Regions from separate parts of the Arthrobacter sp. B0316-5-4 genome, predicted to be linked through region 1. Evidence: riboswitches for the same ligand, from Rfam matches in the RefSeq annotation. Region 1 holds a riboswitch; each other region holds the start of a gene.
What was found. Region 1 has a riboswitch for cyclic di-AMP ahead of AC5RU9_RS17685 (hypothetical protein). Riboswitches for the same ligand answer to the same signal wherever they lie in the genome.
Positions count from the first base shown of each region.

Region 2: another riboswitch for cyclic di-AMP. It lies ahead of AC5RU9_RS11570 (aggregation-promoting factor C-terminal-like domain-containing protein); the one in region 1 lies ahead of AC5RU9_RS17685 (hypothetical protein).
Region 3: another riboswitch for cyclic di-AMP. It lies ahead of AC5RU9_RS09530 (NlpC/P60 family protein); the one in region 1 lies ahead of AC5RU9_RS17685 (hypothetical protein).

Region 1 is NZ_JBNHFN010000005.1:432,043-439,491, forward strand. It holds gene AC5RU9_RS17670 (hypothetical protein) at 1-627, shown strand, start outside; gene ald (alanine dehydrogenase) at 697-1,815, opposite strand; gene AC5RU9_RS17680 (helix-turn-helix domain-containing protein) at 2,026-3,240, shown strand; gene AC5RU9_RS17685 (hypothetical protein) at 3,417-4,565, opposite strand; cyclic di-AMP (ydaO/yuaA leader) riboswitch at 4,568-4,713, opposite strand; gene AC5RU9_RS17690 (ATP-dependent DNA ligase) at 5,120-6,184, shown strand; gene AC5RU9_RS17695 (DUF6480 family protein) at 6,248-6,508, opposite strand; gene AC5RU9_RS17700 (alpha/beta fold hydrolase) at 6,641-7,449, opposite strand, start outside; gene AC5RU9_RS17705 (helix-turn-helix domain-containing protein) at 7,431-7,449, opposite strand, start outside.
Region 2 is NZ_JBNHFN010000003.1:651,751-659,199, forward strand. It holds gene AC5RU9_RS11565 (dolichyl-phosphate beta-glucosyltransferase) at 341-1,468, opposite strand; gene AC5RU9_RS11570 (aggregation-promoting factor C-terminal-like domain-containing protein) at 1,722-2,564, opposite strand; cyclic di-AMP (ydaO/yuaA leader) riboswitch at 2,569-2,728, opposite strand; gene AC5RU9_RS11575 (sensor histidine kinase) at 2,862-4,361, opposite strand; gene AC5RU9_RS11580 (response regulator transcription factor) at 4,365-5,105, opposite strand; gene AC5RU9_RS11585 (winged helix-turn-helix domain-containing protein) at 5,746-6,612, shown strand; gene AC5RU9_RS11590 (SixA phosphatase family protein) at 6,805-7,329, shown strand; gene AC5RU9_RS11595 (LysR family transcriptional regulator) at 7,310-7,449, opposite strand, start outside.
Region 3 is NZ_JBNHFN010000003.1:210,424-217,872, reverse strand. It holds gene AC5RU9_RS09545 (PEP/pyruvate-binding domain-containing protein) at 1-1,750, opposite strand, end outside; gene AC5RU9_RS09540 (universal stress protein) at 1,769-2,806, opposite strand; gene AC5RU9_RS09535 (FAD-binding protein) at 3,221-3,907, shown strand; gene AC5RU9_RS09530 (NlpC/P60 family protein) at 4,021-4,806, opposite strand; cyclic di-AMP (ydaO/yuaA leader) riboswitch at 4,810-4,978, opposite strand; gene AC5RU9_RS09525 (copper resistance CopC family protein) at 5,153-5,779, opposite strand; gene AC5RU9_RS09520 (NCS2 family permease) at 5,893-7,335, shown strand; gene hutG (formimidoylglutamase) at 7,410-7,449, shown strand, end outside.

The DNA.
Region 1 (7,449 bases):
CCTTCGCCGTCGGAAGCAGTCCGGGCGCTGATGGTCGCAGAACCCGCTGTGCGCGACGAACCTGCGGCGCACGACGAACCCGCGGTGCGCGACGAGCTGGCCGTGCGGAGACGGAACAAGCGCCGCGCAGCCATCGCGGGCTTGGCTGTCGTTGTCTCCCTGGCCGGCGGTGCTACGGCAGCGGCCGCGTCCGAGGGCGGAATCCCGGGTGCTTTCCAGCATCTTGGGGCAGCCATCGGTTCGGTGGTTTCACAGTTGGCGCCCGGCGCGGGATCCGCTCCGAGACAGGGTGGCCCGGCGGGTTCGACCACTGAGTCGCCTTCCCGGGACGTCAGGCCCACTCCCGTGCAGAGCCAACCCGGCCAGGCGCCCGCTTTGCCGGAGCCAAGCGCCCATGAACGCGGTTCCCAGGCGCAACCCGGCGGGAGCGCAGCAACAAAAGCACCCAAGGTGCCCTCGCGGGGCGAGCCCGGCAACGGAGTCATTCCCACACCCCCGGCAGTACCCGTGACACCTCCGGCCGTGGTTCCTCCCACAATTGACCCGGGAAAGCTTCGCCCGTCGGACCTCCCGGTACCCGTTCCCATCCGCGTGGAACCCTCACCGCCGGTACTCGGCGCGCCTTAAACCACGACGGCGGGGTGCGGCTTCGTGTGGAAGCCGCACCCCGCCGTCGTGCGGTTGTGGTTTTGCCCGTTAGGCGGAAACCAGGCTGTGCCAGTCGTTCACGAGCGGCAGGTTGTGCGCCTCGGAAACGGAGTGGTGTGCCACGTGGCCACCGGCGATGTTGAGGCCGGCTGCGAGGGCGGGGTCGCGGTCGAAAGCGGCCTTGACGCCCAGGTTGGCCAGTGCCACGGCGTAGCGCAGGGTGACGTTGGTCAGTGCGTACGTGGAGGTGTTCGGAACGGCGCCAGGCATGTTGGCAACGCAGTAGAAGATCGAGTTGTGGACCTTGTACGTCGGTTCCTGGTGGGTGGTGGGGTGCGTGTCCTCGAAGCAGCCGCCCTGGTCAACGGCGATGTCCACCAAGACCGATCCCGGCTTCATGCGGGAGACGAGTTCGTTGGTGACCAGCTTGGGAGCCTTGGCACCCGGGATCAGGACGGAGCCGATCACGAGATCTGCGTCGATGACTGACTTCTCGATCTCGTAGGCGTTGGAAGCAACGGTCTTCAGGCGGCCCTGGTAGAGGGCGTCGAGTTCGCGCAGCCGGTTGATGTTGATGTCCATGATGGTGACATCGGCACCGAGGCCCAGCGCCATGGCAGCGGCGTTGGTTCCCGCAACGCCGGCGCCGAGGACAACAACCTTGGCCGGACGGACACCCGGTACGCCGCCCAGCAGGACGCCCTTGCCGCCGGCCGGAGCCATCAGCGAGGAAGCGCCGACCACGACGGACAGGCGGCCTGCAACCTCGGACATCGGGGCGAGCAGCGGAAGGGTGCGGCCTTCCTGCACGGTTTCGTAGGCGATGGCCGTCACGCCGGAGTTGATGAGCTCGGCGGTGAGTTCGGGTTCAGCGGCGAGGTGCAGGTAGGTGAAGAGGATCAGGCCCTTGCGGAAGCGGTGGTACTCGGCCGCGATGGGTTCCTTGACCTTCATGACCATGTCAGCGCGGCCCCAGACGTCATCGGCTTCGTTGACGATTTCGGCGCCGGCAATCGAGTATTCCTCGTCGGTGATGCCCGAGCCCAGTCCTGCGCCGCGCTCAACCAGGACGGTGTGTCCGTGGGTGCGGAACTCGTGGACACCGGCGGCCGTGATGGCTACGCGGAACTCGTTGTTCTTGATTTCTTTGGGGACGCCGATGATCATTTGCTGGCTCCATCGTTAGCGGCCTGTTCGGCCGAAAAATTTGCTGCGGGCTGTGATTCCAGAATAAATCCGGCTGTGAGGCAGGCGACATGGAATGCCGGCGGAGGTCAGTGCTAAATGCCCGGAAATTCAACGATCTTCTTCACGTAGACTCGACATTTGTCGAGGACTGGAGCGTCAGGTGTCGCCTCCTGTTGGTACGCTTTGGAGATGCAGCAGGACGTGGAACAGATCGTTGAACGCGTCGCGCTGAAGCTCGGCCGCGGCTTGTCACTGGAAGACCTCGACGGCGTCCTCCTCGCCTACAGCTCCAACCAGTCGCACGCCGACCGCGTCCGGGTAAACTTCCTGCTCAGCAAGCGCGTCCCCACCGACGTCAGCGCATGGCAGCTCTCCCACGGCATCTCCACGGCAGTGCGCCCAGTGGTAGTCCCCGCCAACGATGAACTGGGGATGTTGGGCAGGGTCTGCGTCCCACTCCTGGTCCGCGGATTCCGCGTCGGCTACCTGTGGGTGCAACTGGATGTCGAAGAGCAAAGCGCGACGGCGATACTCGCCGAATTGCCTGGCGTACGGGACGAACTGGACCTGCTGGCGGGGCTGCTCCTTGACTCAAACACGGCCGAATCAGAGTTCCGGCGCCGCCGCGAACAGGAGTTCCTTTCCGCTTGCAACGGCGAATCCAACGCGGTGGCTGCCGTTGCCGGGTGGAAGGAAATCCAAGGGCGGGGTCCGTGGCAACTGGTGACCATCCTGGACCCGGACGGTGCCGGATCCGCCGTCGACCCCATCGCGGCAACCCTGACCCACCGCTCCGCGGCGCTGCAGTCCACGATCGGTGTCAATGCTGCCCTGTTCAGTGCCGGAACAGAGACGCATTCCGTGGTCCTGTTCCGGGAATCCGGCGGGCGGGCTGACCATGCGCAGGTGCTGGTGCACTATCAACTGGAGCTCGCCAAGCGGGCCGGAAGGACCGTGGACCGGGTCATCCTGGGCATCAGCGAACCATTCCAGGTAATCCGGCAGCTCGCTGGTGCGTACCGCCAGTCCAAGGTGGCGGCCCAGGCTGCCGCGGTGGACCTGCCGCTGGGCGAGCTCGTGGAAAGCCGGGCAGTAGGCGTCTACCAGCTTTTCGATCGCCTGTTGGCGCCCGGTGGCTGGGATGACACCGGATCGGTCCACTACAGGACGTTGGAGGATCAGGACAGGAACGGCGAGCTCCTGCCGGTCCTGGAGTTGCTCTACGACAATGACAGTTCCGTCCAGGATGTCGCAGCGAAGCTCCACCTGCACAGGAGCAGCATCTACAACCGGCTCGGCCGGATCCGCCAACTCATCGGGGCTGACCCGTTGAGTGGCGCGATCCGGCTTGAACTGCACGCGGCACTAAAGGCACACCGCTGGGCACGGCGCCCCAGAATCTAGGCGACCTGCGCGCCCGCGCGCCCGGGTTCCCGGGTTGCCGGGATCGGACCCCTAGGAACGCCTCAGGCGCTGGCAGCTCCAACGGCCCATCCTTCGCCGAAAGGTAGCGGTCCGGCTGCTGGTGCAGTACCGGCCATGCCAGCCGACGGGCGTTGCCGTGCGGGGTAGCCGCGTGCTCATTTCACTACTTTCTTGGCCGCGTCCAGGATCGTGTCGAGGGCCGTTCCAGTGGATTGCGGGTTGGTACCGGCGTTGGGGTTTCCTGTGGGGCGCGGCTTGGATATCTGGGTCGGCGTCGGGGTGGGCGTCGGCGTGGGGGTGACGGTCGGCGCGGGCGTGGTTGTCGGGACCGGAGACGGGGCCGTGGTGATCGTATCGGCGGGCACATCAGTGGGAGCCGGGGCAGGCTGCGTCGGTACTGCTGCGGACGTGCCCGGCGCAGGGTTGGCTGCCGACGGCGCTGCCGAAGGAACCCACACAGGGGCCGCAAGCGAGACGTGCGGGGCCGGAGCCGACGACGGCGAGACTGCAGAAGGTGCCTCCGGGACAGTCGCCGGCTGGCCGGCTGCGGATGAGGTGGAAGCTGTTGGCGCGGCCGAGGCCGACGGCGAAGCCGCCGTGGAATAGGAAGCACGAGGCCCCGGCGCAGCTGAAGCCGACTGCCGGTCCCCCTGGGCATTCGCATCCTGGGCTGGCGTTTCATGGCCGAAGAACGGCAGCTCAAGTGCTTGGCCGAGGCCTCCTGCCGTGAGGACCAGTCCGACGGCGCCGGCGACCACGGCCATGCGCTGGCTCATGTGCTTGACCGAGGCGGCCTTCCGAAGCACGGCCTGCGGTTCACGGTTGAACGTGGACGTAGCTCCCAAGCCGGTCCTGGCCGGACTGGTGGTAGGTGCCTTCCTGCTAACGGCCACCACCGGGATGGCTGCCGTGGTGGGCTCCGGCTGCGGGGCCTGCTGCGTGGCTTGATCAGTGACCTGCTTCGGTGCTGCCGGCGGCACGATGGGGATGGCTGCCGTGGGAGGGCCCGGCGTGGTCGACCTCGGAGCCGCGGCTTGGGCTGCCTGTACTGCCGGGATCGCGGCGGTGGCCGGTTCTGCGGGTTCGGCTTCAGCCCGGGCTGCCCGTTCCCGCTCGGCTGCGCGGGCGGCCGCGCGCGTGGTGGGGGTGGCAGCGGCGGCGGGTTCCGGCGTCGTGCTTGGTGCCTCAGGCGCTGTTGCTGGTCCGGTGGGGGATCCGCTGGGTTCGGCCCGACGGCGTCCGGTTGGCTTGGTGCGCTCGCGTTCGATGTGGGCGCGGCGCGGCTGGTCCATGGTTGGGGACATGGTGGTTGCCTCTCAACGCCTTCGAGGTTAGCTGTCGGGTTCGGACGAGGCCGTCCGGCCGCCTTAGCGGCTTCACCCCGAGGGCTTGGAAACAAGCCCGGGAACTGTGGGTCCCCCGCCTCTGCCGCGGGTCTGGCGGATCCCGGATTGCGGCAGAGCTCGGCGTCAATCCGGAAGCGGCCCAGCGGAGATACGGGTCGCCCTACGACGGTACATGAGCCGGAAAGTAAAGTCACATTAATGTAACGGACGGTACGTCGAGCTACGCGGGGGGCTCTGTGCGCCTAGGCTTCGGGGCCGGCGCGGGAGCTGGCAGCTCGTACTGGATCTTCTGGATTTGGTGGGCCTGGTGTGTTTCCGGGCGGAAGATCTCGTCGGCAATTCCCAGCATGCCGCCCACCGCCGCACGACTTGTTCCCCGCCGGTTTTGCCGCGCTATCCAGAACCATAAGCCCGACAGGAGCACTGGAACTCCGAGTACTACCGCCAACACGGCCAAGATATCCACCGCCTAAGACTAGCTTCGGCGTCCGACGGCAGGGTAGACATTTCCTATGGACCTGCCAGTGATGCCGCCCGTCTCGCCCATGCTTGCCAAATCAGTTCCGGACATCCCCGACGTGGGGCACTACGAGCCCAAGTGGGATGGGTTCCGAACCATCGTCTTCAAGGACGGTGACGAGGTCATTCTGGGCAGCCGCAACGAGAAGCCCATGACGCGCTACTTTCCCGAGCTGGTTGAGGCGCTGAGGAAGAACCTGCCGGAGAAGTGCGTGATCGACGGCGAAATCGTCCTGATCGAGGGCAACAGGCTGGAATTCGAGGTCCTCCAACAACGGATCCACCCCGCCGACAGCAGAGTCAGGATGCTGGCCGAGAAAACGCCGTCCTCCATGATCGCGTTCGACATCCTGGCCCTGGGCGAGGAAGACCTGATGGGCAAGCCGTTCTCAGAGCGCCGGGCCATCCTGGAATCCGCGCTTGCCAAGGCCGAACCGCCCGTCTACGTCACTCCAGCAGTAACGGACCTCGAGCGGGCCAAGGAGTGGTTCGTGCAGTTGGAGGGCGCGGGCCTGGATGGAATTCTGTCCAAGCCGCTGGGTGGAACCTATCAACCAAATAAGCGTGTGATGTTCAAGACCAAGCATGTTCGGACGGCGGACTGTGTGGTGGCCGGTTTCCGCTGGCACAAGACTGCGAAAGTGGTGGGTTCCATACTGTTGGGGCTTCACGACGACGCCGGTCGGCTGCACCATGTGGGGGTGGTGGCATCGTTCCCCATGGCCAAGCGTGAAGCGCTGGTTGCCGAGCTTGAGCCGTACCAGGTGGATCTTGGTGATCATCCGTGGGGTGAGTGGGCCAAGCAGGACGAGGCTGCCGGTGGTTCGCGGATGCCTGGCGCGCAAAGCAGGTGGAGCGGGGGTAAGGACTTCTCGTTTGTGCCACTGCGCCCCGAGCTCGTGATCGAAGTGGCGTACGACTACATGGAGGGCGACAGGTTCCGCCACACCACGCAATTCCGCCGGTGGCGGCCGGACAGGACTCCGGAAAGCTGCACGTACGCGCAGTTGGAAGAGCCTGCGGATTACGATCTTGGGGAGATCCTGAGCCTGCCGTAGGGCACGTTGCCAGTCCGCTGTTACGTTGCTGGCCCGCAACGCAACAGCGGGTTGGCGACGTAGTTACTCTTCGTGCCCCTGGTCGCTGCTCATGCTGCCCTCGGCGGGCGGCGTTTCACCCGGGGGCACCCCGCCCCCTGGCTCCAGTCCAGTGACGTTGCCGTCCAGGGGATCGGGGTTGGCGGAGGCAGCGGGATCATCGTCCTCGTCCTGGCGCATGTCTGGATCTTCGTGGATGCTGTCGGCATCGGCGGTGTCGAAGGGGCCGGTCGCGCCGCTCACGCCGAAGGTTTGGGGATCATCTTCCGGGTCATAGCTGGTCATGGTCAAACCCTTTCGTAAGCAGACTTACTATTCGCTTGCCTGGCCAGCCTAGCCTGATCCAACCGGGACCAACAAGGGGCACCCAACCCACGCTCCGACGTCGTGCCCCAGCGCCTAACTGCGCTGCGTTGCCTAACTGCGCTGCGTGGTCGCGGCGACGAAGCTGCGGATGGCATCCGCCACCGCTTGCGGACGCATGTGCTGCGCCACGTGTCCCACCCCGGGAATCTCCACCAGGCGTCCTTGGTCCACGGTCCGGGAAAGCCGCAGAGACCAGTCAGGGCCCGCCACCTGGTCGCGGCTCCCACGCAGCACCAGCACCGGCGCCTTGATGCCGGCCAACCGCTTTTCCGTGGGATAGCCCATCATCACAGGGAGTTCGGTGAGGTACCAGCGGGGCCCGCAGCGGAAGTAGTCGGAGACCACGATCCAGTTGGATGAAGGACTCTCGCGAAGGACGCCGTCCAAGGTGAGGGCCAGTGATTGCCGGAAAACGCTCTTGTGCCTGGAATCAACCACCGGTCCCATCAACACCAGGCGCTGAACCCGCTCGGGGGCATGCAATGCTGCTTCGATGGCAAACTGCACTCCCATGGAATGACCCACAAGGACGTACGATTCGATGCCCCGCGACGCCAGGGCCTCCGCGATGAAGGCGCCGTAATCCTCCACCTGGAGTTGGCGGCCCGGCCTGGGAGTCCCCGCGAAACCGGGAAGGTCAAAGGAATAGGTTGGCGAGTGGGCGGCGAGGACGGCGTGGAGCCGCGCCAGGTACCGATGCGAGACTCCAATGCCGTGGATCAGGATGTACGCCGGTTCGTTCACGGGGCCCTCACCCGGCGCCGGTGTCCCTTTGGTCCAGTGGATCCGGCCGGTCAGGCCCGAAACCTCGACCTCGGCGACCTCGAACGTGGGCCGCTGCCTAATCGCTGGTTTCGTCA
Region 2 (7,449 bases), on a different contig from region 1:
CGCAACGCGCGTGGCATTCCGTTCATCGGACCTGCCCTTCCCATGGCTTTAGAGTGTCAGCATGGACAGTTTGCTGGTTGGTTTAGCCGTTGTTGTGGCCTTGATCCTCGCATTGGTCATCGGGGCAGCCATACGGCCAAGCAGGCCTGGCCGTCACAAGGGTGCCTATATTCCGGCCAAGGATCGCCCGACATATCCTGAGGCAACCAACCACAGCGCCACCACAGATGCCACTGGACCTCGCTCCAAGAGATTCCCTGACTTGGAGCGGCGGTAGAACGCAATCATTGGGCACCGACCCTCGGCAGCCACCACGCTAAATCCTCACGTCACGTAAGGTTCAAGTCCTGCGGGCACTAATTCCGACCACGGCGGCGGCGAGGGCAGCACCCACTACAACTGCCCCCTCAAGCCAGCGGTCCGGCGTCGTAATGAGGGGCAAAAGCAAAAGCGCACCGGAGCTGACCGCTAGCCCAGTCACCAAGCCGGGCAACCCCAAGCTCGGATGTACGGCCCAGGTAGCGAGGAATAGGCCGAGGACGTTCGCCACAAACACGTTCAGATAGCCGGTGCAGGCCAGGAAGATTCCGGCGTAAGCCAAGCTCCACGCCACAACCGGGACGACTCGTCCCAGAATGCTGTCCCGGGGAGAAGAAGCAGGTCCGGCAGACAGGGCGGTGCGAAGTTCGCGGACAGGAACGCGCCCGCGCCGCAGGTCCCGGGTCAGCCGGCCGATGCCGCGCAGGTCCGCAATGGCGGTTCGTACGACGTCGACACTTGAGTTTGGGTCCTGGGTCCAGTCGACGGGGACTTCATGAATGCGCAGGCCGGAGCGCTCGGCGATGATCAGCAGCTCAGTGTCGAAAAACCAGGCCTCGTCTTTGACATGGGGCAGTAGCTGGTGGGCCACGTCCGCACGGATAGCTTTGAAGCCGCACTGGGCATCGGAGAAACCGGCCCCCAGGACGGTGCGCAACAGTGAGTTGTAGCTGCAGGCAACCAACTGGTGCCGGGGGCTGCGCGTAACGCGGGATGCCGGTGCCAGTCGGGTGCCGATGGCGAGATCCGAATGGCCCGAAATGAGCGGTGCAAGCAGGGGAGCCACAGCGGCCAGATCCGTGGACAAGTCTGCTTCCATGTAGGCAAGCACAGGCGACGGCGACGCGAGCCAAACCTGTCGGAGTGCGTTTCCGCGTCCCCTTTGCTCAAACCGGACAACAACCACTTCAGGAAGTTCGCGGGCCAGCCGCTCGGCAATCCGCAAGGTGTTGTCCGTGCTGGCGTTGTCCGCAACGGTGATCCGGAAAGCGTGGGGAAAGGTTTCTTTGAGATATCCGTGGAGCCTGCGCAGATTCACTTCCAGACAGGCTTCATCATTGAAGGCGGGAATGGTGATGTCCAGGACCGGGGTGGGCGTCCGGGTTTCGACGGGGGAGCGCCGGGACCGCTGGGCGGGCTCTGGCGTCATCGCCAAATTCATGCCGTGGATCGCGTGATGGGATGCGCAGGTCGAAGGATCAGTGAGCGTCATGTACCCAGCATGCCGCCGCCGATTATGAGGGCTTTAGGCGGAAGCTGTGACGTCACTGTGAACCGTGGGCCGCTCCTGTGAAACGGACTCGGCCGGCGTTAAACGGCAAGGCCGCGCCCGTTACCGCTTTTCGCTCCAGTGGGTACTGGTGCGAACGGCGGCTTCGGGCGCGGCAGTCAAGCAGTCTGGCTTAGTACCAGTTGTTGGCCAAGTGGAAGGCCAGGGCAGCGGACGGGGATCCGTAGCGTTCCTTGATGTAGTTCAGGCCCCACTTGATCTGGGTCTGGTAGTTGGTTTGCCAGTCCGCACCGGCAGAAGCCATTTTGCCGGCCGGAAGCGACTGGACAATACCGTACGCACCGCTGGAAGCGTTGGTGGCAGTGGTCCGCCAGCCTGATTCCTTCTCCCACAGCGTGTTCAGGGCGGTCATTTCGCCCGCGCTCCAGCCATAGCTGCCAAGGATGCTGGCGGCGTAGGCCTTTGCACCGGCGGGATCGTCAACTGCCTTCGGGGCGGCAGCAGCGGCTGCAGCTTCCGCAGCGGCGGCGGCAGCAGCGGCGTCGGCGGCCTGCTTGGCGGCAGCGTCAGCAGCAGCCTTTTCGGCAGCGGCTTGATCTGCCGCTGCCTTGTCGGCGGCAGCCTGCGCGGCAGCGGCCTGATCGGCGGCGAGCTTGTCGGCTGCGGCCTTGTCGGCGGCTGCCTTGTCAGCAGCAGCCCGGTCGGCTGCGCCCTTGGCTGCGGCGGCGTCCATCGAAGCGGAGACTTCAGCGGACTTGTTGGTGCTGACCTGGGCGGCGGCCTGGGTGTCGGCTACGCGGCTTGCCTCGGGGAGGTTCAACGCTGCGTTTGCGGCGGTTCCGAGCGATGCAACGCCCAGTGCAGCGGCGATGACGCCGGCAACAACAGGCATGCGCTTGCCGGACTTGCCGTCACGGGCGGCCTTTTTGAGGACGGTCTGCGACTTGGTCAACTGGGTGTCGTTCTGGTCGCGGTGACGCGCGGAAGGGCGCGTCTGATCATTAAATTCAGACATTGTGATTACCTCTCAGCGCCTGCGGAGTTAGCTGTCGGGTTCGGATGAGGTCATCCGGCCGCGCATCACGCTGCGGCTTCACCCCAAGGGCCGGCAAAAAGCCTGGGCCCGGAGACTCTGGGTCCCCCGTCTCTGCCTCGGAGAAAGATCGGACTCCGGGAAGTGGCAGAGCTCGGCGCATCCCGGATGTGGGCCGGTTAGGGGCAACCCACCCTTTCGACGGTACAGGAGGTTTCCGCAGAAGTCACATTTAGGTAACAGAGATCACGAAAGCGGTGAGTCGTCTTGCCGGATTCGTTACATGCGTTCGGTGTTGGTGGTCGGGAGTCGCAGGGCAAATTCGGTGCGCCCCGGCCTGGAGGTCACTTCAACACTGCCACCGTGCGCCGCAACGATGGAATCGACAATGGAGAGACCCAGCCCCGAGGTGCCCTCCGACCCCGATCTTGCGGCGTCAGCACGGGCAAATCGGGAGAAAATGCGGCTCTGGAAGTCCTGGGGAATGCCCGGACCGTTGTCCGTCACAGTCACCACTGCGCTGCCATCCGCTGAGAGCATGACTCCGGTGACCACCGTCGTTCCCGGGTCGGTGTGCTTGCGGGCGTTCGAGAGCAGGTTCGCCAGCACCTGATGCAATTGCGTGGCGTCGCCACGTACCGTGATGGGCTCCCCGGGAAGTTGGAGTTGCCAGATGTGGTCCGGTGCCATGACCTTTTCGTCGCTGACGGTCTCGATCACCAACTGGGTGAGGTCCACGTCCGTGACCTTCACGGGCTGACCCTCGTCCAGCCTTGCCAGCAACAGGAGATCTTCCACCAGGGTGGTCATGCGTTCGGACTGGCTTTGGACGCGGGCCAATGACTTCCTGCCGTCCTCCGTGAAATTCTCGGTCATCCGCAGCAGCTCCGTATAGCCGCGAATGGCAGTCAGCGGGGTCCGCAGTTCGTGCGAAGCATCCGCCACGAACTGGCGCACCTTGGTTTCGCTTTCCTGACGGGCCTCCAATGCGCTGGAGACGTTGTTCAGCATCTGGTTCAGCGCATGGCCAACGCTGCCAACTTCCGTCCCAGGATGGGAGGCCGACGGCGGGACGCGCACCGCAAGGGCCACCTCACCGGCGTCGAGGGGCAGTTTCGATACTTTCGTGGCAACTTCGGACAGCTGCTCCAAGGGCCGCATGGTGCGCCGGATGATGACGGTTCCCGCGAGCCCGATCAGGACCAGGCCGCCAAGGGAAACCAGCACCATGGTCCATACCAGCGAGGCCTCGGCGTTCTGCTTGTCCGCCAAGGGCAGGCCAGTCACGATGACGTCGCCGTAGGGCTTGTCGACGGCCACCAGACGGTACGCGCCATTGGAGAGCGAGCGGTCCACGGGCATGTTGTCCGTGGGGAGCGACACCAGGATCTTTTCATCGTCCGCGGACAGTGATACGCGGTTTCCTTGGGCGTCGATGAGTCCTGAACTCCGGACAGTGGAGCCGTCGATCCGGGCGTTGAGCGTTCCCGCGGCCTGGCCCCGCGCCTCCAGGGGGTCGGGCCTTCCGGACGGGGAAGTGGGGAAGTTCGACGGCGCCCTGCCGAAGTCATTCGCGCGGCTGGACGCCTGCTCCAACTGCCTGTCGAGCTGCTTGTTGAAGACCGCGTCCATGGAGGCGTAGCTGACGATGCCTACCGCACCGCAGATCGCCACCAACAGGGCCATGGCCACCAGGACCAATCGGGTACGCAGATGCCAGGTGGACGGGTTGAGCCAACTCCGCCGGGACGTTTTGGCCACTCCGGAAAGTGTGCTCAATGGCTAGTCCGCTGGCTTGATGACGTACCCGGCACCGCGAACGGTGTGGATCATGGGCGGGTGGTCCGCTTCGATTTTCTTGCGCAGGTAGGAGATGTAGAGCTCCACGATGTTGGCCTGTCCGCCGAAGTCGTAGTCCCACACGCGGTCGAGGATCTGGGCTTTGCTGACAACCCTTTTGGGATTCTCCATGAGGTAGCGCAGAAGTTCGAACTGCGTTGCGGTCAGCGGAATATCCTGCCCGGCCCGTGTCACCTCGCGGGTATCGACATTCAGGGTCAGGTCTCCCACCACCAGCTCGGCCGTGTCCATGGCCGCTACCCCGGACCGCTGGACCAGCCGGTGCAGGCGCAGGAGGACTTCTTCCATGCTGAACGGCTTTGTCACATAGTCGTCGCCGCCGGCAGCCAGGCCCACGATCCTGTCCTGCACCGCGTCCTTGGCGGTAAGGAACAGCGCGGGAACTTCGGGAGCGAAAGCGCGGACGCGGTTGAGCACTTCGACGCCATCGAATCCGGGCAGCATGACATCAAGCACCAGTACGTCGGGACGGAAATCCTTGGCCAGCTTCACTGCGGCCGGACCGTCGCCGGCTACGGCCACAGACCAGCCTGCCATGCGCAGGCCCATGCTCATGAGCTCGGCGAGGCTGGGTTCGTCATCCACCACCAAAGCCCGGATGGGGGAGCCGTCCGGGTGGGAAAGCTGGGGGAGGTTGTTGGTCATGGAGTGCGAGGAGGCCATGGGACAAGTCTCCGTTCTGCTGGTTAGCCAGCGCTTTGCCCGTCCTGTGAGGACGCTGTGAAGTCAACATTAGCGAGGTGGGAGCCGGCTGCAACCCAGTGTTTCTACGGCTTGTAGCAGATTTGGAGCAAAAAATTATCGAAGGAGGCCACGGTCGATTGGACAACAACTGTTTCAGATCGTGAGATTCCGCGTGGACGTGGTTGGCGGCAAGCGGGATCCGCATCATGCCTCATTGGCCGAAGATAATTCACCAAAAGGCCTATATTTCTCCGTTGTGCCGAATGAAATGCCGTTCATTTCCAGCACCCCATGAATTGTGATTTACGGCACAATAGACCCGGACGTCTCAAAATGTGGACGGTTCGGCGCTTTGTTACTTGCGTGTTGCCATTGTTACGTTGCACACTTCCAATGTGAACAAGAACTCAACAGCACCTGCAGCCGCAGCAACCTGGCCCAGCGCACCCGCTGGCCATGATGACCGCTGTTGTCGAATGCAAGCCTAACTTTCCACCCCAAGAAGTTTCAGGCATTCGCCCCCTAGCCCAGCGTTGGGCGCCCCTCCCCAAACTCATTGCGGGGACCACCAGCATTCGAAGCCGCGATGACGGCTATTCACTTTTGAGGTAAGCACTCCATGTCAGTTGCATCTGGATACGTCCACATCTCCGTCCGTAACGCCAACAAGGCCGCGTCAAACGCAGGGCTTCGCCCCGGGTTCGGCAACCGTCCGGGCTATTCTCCGGCCCCGCAGGGTGCCGGCCAGCAGGCTCCCGGCTACGTCCCGCAGGGCTACAACCCCAACTCCTATGGCCAGCTGCGTGCCGTGCCCACCACGGAGCCTGCACCCATGACGGCTCCCACGCCGGTGATTGCCCAGTCCGACCGGCTGCGCCCCGTTGCCAACGACAATGTAGCCCGCGGGTTCGTGCTTTACATGGGCATCGACGAAGAAACGGCAGCCGCTGCTGGAACTTCCATTGCCAAGCTTGCCCAGGAGATCCGCGCCTATGCGCAGTCCCTGGTGACCGGCGCCGAGAGCTACGCCGCCGTCGCAGTTGCCCCCGCCGGGGCACCCGGGTCCGCACTCGACGTCGTGCGTTCCACCTTCGGTGACCCCACGGTTGCCTCACGGCAGCGCGCCGAAGCTGCCCGCCCCGCGCCGCAACAGGAGTCCCGTCCCTCTGGTGTGCTGATCGACCTCGCCCGCCGTGAAGTTCACCTGGACGGCGAATCGCTGAACCTGACATTCAAGGAATTCGAGCTCCTCAACTACCTCGTTGAGAACGGCACCCGCACCGTGGGTCGCGACGAACTGCTCGAAGGCCTCTGGCGTAACGCCGAGGAAGTGCCGAACGAGCGCACCATCGACGTTCACATCCGCCGGCTGCGCTCCAAGCTGGGCCGCCTTGCCAACACCGTTCGCACGGTTCGCGGCCAAGGCTACCGCTTCTACGAGCACCCCGAAGTCATCGTGTGGGCCGCTCCGGAATACTCCATCTGATCTTTTGACTGCCGAAAGGCGGCACATCCCTCTGCGCCTGCGCTCGTTCCTCCCCTCCGCCTCCCTGCCCTCGCAAGCTCGGTCAGGGAACCCGGGCGGAGTGGGCCCAGCAACAACGGCGCTATCGGGACATGCCGCCTTTCCGCTCGTCCGAGCAGTGGGCATGTGCCTTCGCGGCTATAGGGTTGTTGCATGAGCGACCATCACCTTAAGCGCCTTGTGATCATGCGGCATGCCAAGGCGGACTGGCCGGTGGGCGTTACCGATCATGAGCGTCCTTTGGAGGAGCGCGGCCACCGTGAGGCGCCGTTGGCCGGTCAGTGGTTGCTCAAGCACGGGGTTGTTCCGGATTTCATCCTGTGCTCTTCCGCCCTTAGGACCCGCCAGACGTGCACCTGGGTGTGCAACGAACTGGGGGAGAAAGCTCCGACGCCGAAGCTCGAGGACGGCTTGTATGCCGCCTCAGCCAACCGCATGTTGACGGTGATCAATCATGTTCCGGACACCGTGACCACGCTGATGGTTATTTCGCATATGCCCGGAGTGCAGGATCTGGCCATGCATTTGGCGTCCCGCGATTCTGATCACGACGCCTACATGGATGCCGCCACACGCTACCCCACCAGTGCGTTGACGGTGTTGGAGACGGAAAAGTCGTGGGCTGAGCTGGACGGGCAGGACGCCCGGTTGACGCAGTTTAAGGTGCCTCGCCACTAGGAAGCTGTTCCGCAGCGACTTCCCGCAGCATGTGTACGGACAAGCGGATGTTGGGGCTCGCTGTCATCGTCTTGCGATACACCACTCCCACGGAGCGCTGCTGAACGGGGTTCATCACCG
Region 3 (7,449 bases), on a different contig from region 1:
AGGCAAGGCGCCAGAGGGCCAGGTCCATCTCCGTGGTCACGTTGTTGGCGAGGCCGCGGATGACTGCCTGAAGTTCGCTGTTCGGAGCTTGAGCCCCCAGGAGTCGCCGCACCAAGGCCAGCATTGCAAAGCCGAGCACTGGAAGTGGCAACACGGTGGGCACCGTGGAAAAGACTTTCTCTCCCAAAATTCTTTGGACATGCGCGATCCGTTGGTGAGGAGTGGCATCCTCGGGTACGGAAAAGGAACGGCGCAGTTCCTCATTGAGCCGATCCACACGTTTCATGGCTGAGGCAGGAGCAAGCAAGCTGCGGAGAAATGACTCAGGGACGCGGTACTTGGCGGCGACGGGTCCTACGTGTCGGATCAGCTTCAGTGGTGTCTTGATAGTGACCGTGAATCTTGGGTCTTCGAAAAGCTCCCGCATCAGCATTGCGGAGCGGGCTTCCATGACATCGAATACCCGGGGAACGATGGCGCGGCCAATTCGGCTCCGCAGCACCGCCGTGAGATCGAAGAAGATGCGCTGCCCCGCCTCGTAGTATGCCGGTGGGCCTGAGCGAGGATCCGGCACCTCGAAGGAGGCTGTTGTGGCTACGCAGGAGGCCACCAACCGGATGCCCGCCAAGCCCATCGGCGTCAATGGCCGGGTGAGCCCCTGGGCGAGGCTGAAATTCAAGAACGCGTGTTCGCCGGGCCGCGGAGGTTTCCGGGTCGTCTGCGGATACAGCGTGGTGATGGGGCGGGACTGGGTCAGCCAGAGTTTGCCCGCGCCATCGATGGCCCACTCCGTGTCCTGGGGCGCTCCGTAATGCTCCTCCACACGGCGACCCAACCCGGCAAGGTCCAGGATCTGGTGATCGGCCAGGCATGCCCGCAGCACAGCCCCTCCGGACTGCTCCGACGCGGCCCGTTCGATGCGTTCCGTGCCGCCACCGGGCAGCGGCCGGATCTCCACGAGCCTGTCACCCACGGTTCGTTTCACAATGGTCCGACGGTTGACGTCCACCACGTACTGGTCCGGGTTCACTGCCCCTGACACGACAGCCTCTCCCAAACCGGGGGACGCGTCGATCACAGCCTCGCGGCGTTTCCCGGTGACCGGATTGGCCGTGAACATGACACCTGCGGTAGCGGAGTCAACCATCTCCTGAACAACGACCGCGAGGGCCACCGATGAATGATCGACGTCGTTGGTGGTCCTGTAGCTGACGGCCCGGTCCGTCCAGAGGGAGGCCCAGCAGCGGCTAACAGCTTCCAGGACCGCCTCTGCACCCACGACGTTGAGGAAGGTGTCCTGTTGACCCGCAAAACTCGCTGTGGGGAGGTCCTCCGCGGTTGCAGACGACCTGACGGCAACGGGGACTCCGTTACCGAGATCCTGGTATGCGGCGAGAACCGCCTCCGCGACATCGCCGGGAATACCGGCGTCGAGCACCACTGACCGGGCATGGGCAGCGAGGCTGTTCAGTTGGCCAATATCAGTGGACCCTGCCTCAGCAAGATCCCGAAGGACATCGTCCAAGCCAACAGTGGCGAGTGCCCGCCGGTACGCGTGGGTGGTGAGGCAAAACCCACGCGGGACAGGTAGGCCTGCGCCGGCCAGCTCACCCAGGTTGGCGGCCTTCCCGCCAACTTCTGGAAGCATGCTCGTCCGGATATCGGCGATGTCCATAACGAACGCCTGGGCGGCCACGTTAGGACCTGCCGGGTGGCTTTCCGGCTGGTTCAGTGGCTGCTGGCTGTCCATTGGTGGGGAGCGCCGCCGCTAAGCTGCGCCGAGCATGGGGCCGAAATTGGGCCGATCGGCGAGCCGCGGATCCTCCCGGTCCGGAACCACCAGCACCGGCCCCTTCGCATGGTGGAGGACGCCATCAGACGTGGACCCAAGGAGCATCCCGGCGAATCCCCCGCGGCCACGAGTGCCGAGGACCACGAGTTCAACCGAGCGGCTTGTTTCCACCAGGACATCCACCGGAGCACCGTCACGGAGCTCGGTCTCTATGGTCAGACCCGGGAAGTGGCTCTGAAGCCAGGCGAGCCCGGCGTCCAGCTGGACTTTGATGTCCGCAAAGAGGGCATCGCGATCAAGGGGGGCCGGTACCCACGCCAGGGAACCGCTGTACTGCGGAACAGCGCAGATCACACGCAGCTTGGCGCCCATGCGCTGTGCTTGCTCTGCGGCTTCGAGCACAGCTACGCGGGCTTGCTCGGAGCCATCCACCCCGACTGCCACCACGTTCTCGACGGTCCGGGGACCAGCCTTGGCGTGCTCGGCTTTGATGTGTTTGTCTTCGGTGCTCTCCCCGAGGCGGTCCGCGCAGTACAGCGGAACAGTCACCGTGGGGCACTTGGCATGGGCGGGCAGGGCGCTGCTTACCGACCCCAGGAGGCGCCCGACGAAGCCGCCCCGGCCCCTGCTTCCAAACACCAGGAGCGCGGCCTCCGCAGAGAGGTCGAGCAGGACACCGGCAGCGTCACCGTTTTCGACCGATGCATCAACATCGATCGCGTAGGCGGAAACCTTGTCCATCGCCTGCTTGACGATTGCATCGGCGCCCTCACGGATTACCGAGTCGTCCACCGTTGCGTAGCCTCCGTCCAAACCGGAAGCGGCAAAAATAGGAACCGAGTAGGCCGTGACGATATGCAACGGAAGTTGGCGACGCTCTGCTTCACGCGCTGCCCAGACCAAGGCACACTGGCCATGCTCGGATCCGTCCACGCCAACGACGATGCCGCCGGGTGCAACCGCCTCATCCTCGCCATCGCGTGGCACTTCATTGTGTCTTCCGTGCTGGTCCATGGGGCCCGCCTCTCCACCTACTGCTTGATGTTCCGGCTATTCTGCCAGAGGTTCTCCGCGACGGATTCCCTGACTCTCCAAATGTCAATGGCCGGCGAAGGAGAAACTTGGAATCTCTCCTTCCAATGCCCACTATTCTCGGTCGGAAGTACCGAATCAAGGCGACTTCAGGCTATGTGCATAACGGTCCGGGCTCAGTTCAAACGTCGCGATATTGAGCTGCCGACGAACACGCAAAACACGACGCCGGGAAGGCTACCAATGGCCGAAAAAGTTCGGTAGTGTTCGAGTCACCGAATAGCCGGGCAGCGTGTCTCAGGACACACCCCGGCTGTTAATTTGCGGCCGCTTGGGGAACTCGGACGCGACCCCACGCGATGCCGCAGGGCACACACGTCAAGGAGGAACCAAGCAGTGTCACTCACGCCTGATTCCGGCACGGAACGAACCACCACCGTGGTCATCGGCGCCGGCCTCTCCGGTCTGGCTGTTGCCAGCGAGCTCAGCCGCTACGGGGTGGGCTCCATCGTCGTTGACGGGTTCGGATCGTTGTCCGCCACGGGGCCTTCGACCCACACGGGAATGCTCCAGCGCTGCGACATCGCCGATCCCGCAATGAAGGAACGCAGCGAGATTCTCCGCCACCTGCGCAACTACGCTGCCAACCATCATTTGGACGTGCGCAACACTACCCGTGCCGTTCGCCTGGATTTCCTGGGCGCCGACCCGTCACAGCAGCTGGGGCACGGCCCCACCGGAAGCACGGCATCGGCCACCCTCCGGGGCAGGATCGTTTCCGGTCCCCTGGAGTCCACGCCCCGTCAATGGGCGGTCCACACGGCCCACGGTGTCCTACTGGCGGACCACATTGTGGTGACGCGCTGCGCCCAGAGCCAGCTGCGCCGGATGCTGGCGGAACTTGGAATCGCCGTGGGCCAGAATTTGGCCGCGGCCATGCGGGCCGTAGGGATGCACCTTGTTGGCGTTGGGGAACTCATCACCCCAACCCCCAAAGAGGTGCTTCGGCAGGCCAAAGCTGTGGGCCAGGCCATCTCCGCCAAGGTAGCGCTACCGGCCGGCAACGGCGTAGCCATCGCGTAGCAAGGCCGCTGACCGCCCACTGGAACTTTTGCGAACAATTCTTAACGCCAAAGGCCGGCACCTTCGAAGAGTGAATCTTCGAGGATGCCGGCCTTTGAACTGAAGCGTGAGGCTTATGCGCCTGCGCGTACGTACGTGATGGGACCAGTTGCGGTCAACCAGCTGATCGGGTGGATGCCCGTCTGGTTGCCATTGATGCCACCGCTGATGGCCTGGCCGTTGCCGATGTAGATGGCTACGTGGCCGGACTGGACGATCATGTCGCCGGGCTGGGGGGTGCTGACGACCTTGCCGTAGTTCATGAACTGCATGGGCGCGAGGTCACCAACAGGGATGCCCGCGGAGCCGAGGGCCCGCTCCACCATTGCGGTGCAGTCCTGCATGATGCCGATCTGGGCGTAAGCCGAGGCGACCATTGCTGCGTTGACTCCACCGACGGCCGGTGCAGCGGCTGCGGGAGCAGCAGCAGCCGGAGCGGCAGCAACCGAAGCTGCAGCCTTTGCGACAGGAGCGGCCGCAGCGGTTGTTGCCACTGCTGCCTTCTTGGCTACAGGTGCCTCAACAACGGGAGCCGGCTTTTCGATGACCGGAGCTGCTACGGATGCAACAGCAGGGCGCTCGAAGTTGACGGTCGCCGTCGAAAGGGCGGTAACAACCTGGGTGGGTGCCTCGGAAACGGTCTCGGCGACCGTGGCGGGGCTGGAGTCGCGCTGAACCGGGGTTTCGGCTGCGTGTGCAGCGATGGAACCGGTCAGGACAAGGCCAGAGGCTGCTGCGATAACAGCTGCCTGGCGGCCAGCGCCGGAAGCGTTGCTGGCGACTGCCTTGGAGATGGAGATGAACGGATTAGGACGTACGCTGTCCGCCTTACGACGGCCGCGAAGAATGCTTGAAGACATGAAAAAGCCTCTCCCGATGCCTGCGAGGTTAGCTGTCGGATTCGGATGGGAGTCACCCGGCCACTATCCCCCGCTGTTCAGCGGAAGCATCGTGACTTCACCCCAAGGCACACTCGAAAGTGGCCTAAATTGGGTTCCCCGTCTCTGCCGTAAGGTTTGTCTGCGAACGGATTCCGGACTGCGGCAGAGCTAGGCAATCAGGCCGGAAGTGCCCGCTACGTGGAACAGGCACAGGTACTACCGTACGCGATGATCACGCCGAAGTCACATTTAAGTAACGAGAACCGGGCTTTTGGCGTGTCGCGGTAACCATTCCGAGATATTCGCAGCTACGTAGAAAAGCCCGTTATTCCGCGGAATCTCCCGCATCTGTGTCGTTGGAGGCTGCGAGTTTCTTCCGTGCGGTAACGGCGAGATAAATAACGAGGCCGACAGCAACCACGGCCAGTCCCACGATGCTCCACGGGAAGGGCTGCGATGCGTCCGCGGCCGGGGTGCTGGCGGCCGTTCCGGGTGCCGCAGTTCCCGCCGTCGGGACCGTATTGGAAGGTGCCGACGGCGAGGCGCCCGCAGTGCCGCTGGCCGCCGTCGTGCTTCCAGCAGCGGCCGTGAACGTGAAGGTGCCCTCGATGGGGTGCGAGTCGGAGCTGACCACACGCCAGACCACCGTGTACTCCCCAGCCGGTGCGCCTTCGCGGATCTTCTGGACCGCCTGGTTGTCGATAATTTCGACGGGCCCGTCCGCCCAGTTTTCGCCGCCCGCAGTGACCGTCACGCCTGACCCGATGGCCAGCGGCCTGTTGTTGAACGTGATGGAGACCGACGCCGGGACGGCAGCCACGCTGGAACCGTTGGCCGGCGCTGTGGATTCGGCGACGTCGTGCGCGGAGGCCGGGGCCGCGGAAAACAACAAGGCGGACGCGAAGGCCAGGGCAGCAACGACGGCGGCCAGAAGCGGGCGGATGGTGCGCATGGGGCGGTTTCTCCTAGTGTTGGCTTCCTTACAGACTAGGCGAATCGTCCGGAGGCCCATATCCGACGGCATAGGATTTGAGGGCACACTCCCCTCGATCCCCGGAGTCCTTCATGCTTAAACAAGGTTCTGCCATCGACCGCTACTTCAAAATCTCCGAGCGTGGCTCCACATACTCCCGGGAAATCCGCGGCGGCTTCGCAACCTTCTTCGCCATGAGCTACATCGTGGTCCTTAACCCGTTGATCCTTTCCGGGCCGGACTCCAGTGGAGCTTCCCTGGGATTCACCGCAGTGGCGGCCACCACGGCATTCGTTGCGGGCATCCTGACCATCCTCATGGGCGCCTGGGCCAAGCACCCGTTCGCCGTGGCCACGGGCCTGGGCGTTAACGCGTTCGTGGCTGTCACCGTCGCCTCGCACCCCGGCCTGACGTGGCCGGACATGATGGGCCTTGTGGTGCTCTCGGGCCTGACCATGTTGATCCTGGTCCTCACCGGTTTCCGTACCGCCGTTTTCAAGGCCGTGCCGGAAGCACTCAAGACCGCGATCGTGGTGGGCATCGGCCTCTTCATCGCGCTGATCGGCCTGGTCAATGCGGGGTTCGTCCGCCGCATCCCCGACGCCGCCGGCACAACCGTTCCCTTGGGACTGGGCGTCGACGGGAAACTGTTGGGCTGGCCAACCCTGGTGTTTGCCTTTGGCCTGATCCTGACCATCGCACTGGTGGTCCGGAAAGTGCGCGGCGCCATCCTGATCGGCATCGTGGCGTCCACGGCTTTGGCCGCCATCCTCGAGTTCACGCTTCACATCGGCCCCAGCAACGACGGCACCAACATCAACCCGCGCGGCTGGTCCCTTGTTGCCCCGACCCTGACCAAGTGGGGCGCCCCGGACCTTTCCCTTATAGGTAAGGCCAACCCGTTCGGTGCGTTTGAACACCTCGGCTTTATCGCGGCAGCGCTCCTGGCATTCGTGATCCTTTTGAGCATCTTCTTCGACGCGATGGGCACCATGGTTGGCTTGGCCAACGAAGCCGGAACGGTGGACAAGGACGGCAATATCCCTAACGTTGACCGCGTGCTGCAGGTTGATGCGCTCGGCGCGATCGTTGGCGGCGGCGCGTCCGTGTCGTCCAACCAGATCTTCGTTGAGTCCGGCGCAGGCATTGGCGAAGGCGCACGCACTGGTCTCGCCTCGATCGTTACGGGCGTGCTGTTCCTGGTGGCCATGTTCTTCACGCCGCTGATCAACCTTGTGCCGTTCGAAGCCGTCGCTCCCGCACTGGTTGTGGTGGGCTTCATGATGGTTTCCCAGGTGGGCAAGATCGACTGGCAGGACTGGGGCGTGGGTATCCCCGCGTTCCTGACCATCGCCCTCATGCCGTTCACATACTCCATCGCAAACGGCCTGGGCGCGGGGTTCATCTCCTTTGTCCTGATCCGCACGTTCCAGGGCCGCGCCCGCGAGGTTCACCCGCTGATGTGGGCCGTGGCCGCTGCCTTCCTGTTGTTCTTCGGCATCGGAACGGTCGAGGAACTGCTGGGCGTCAAATAGCCCAGTCCGCAATCCCAGACACGCCCCACCCTGAACTGCTGGTTTCGGCAGCTCGGGTGGGGTGTGCTTTAAGCATGCAAACAAGCGTCCCCACAGTAGATGTCAGCCCCACCC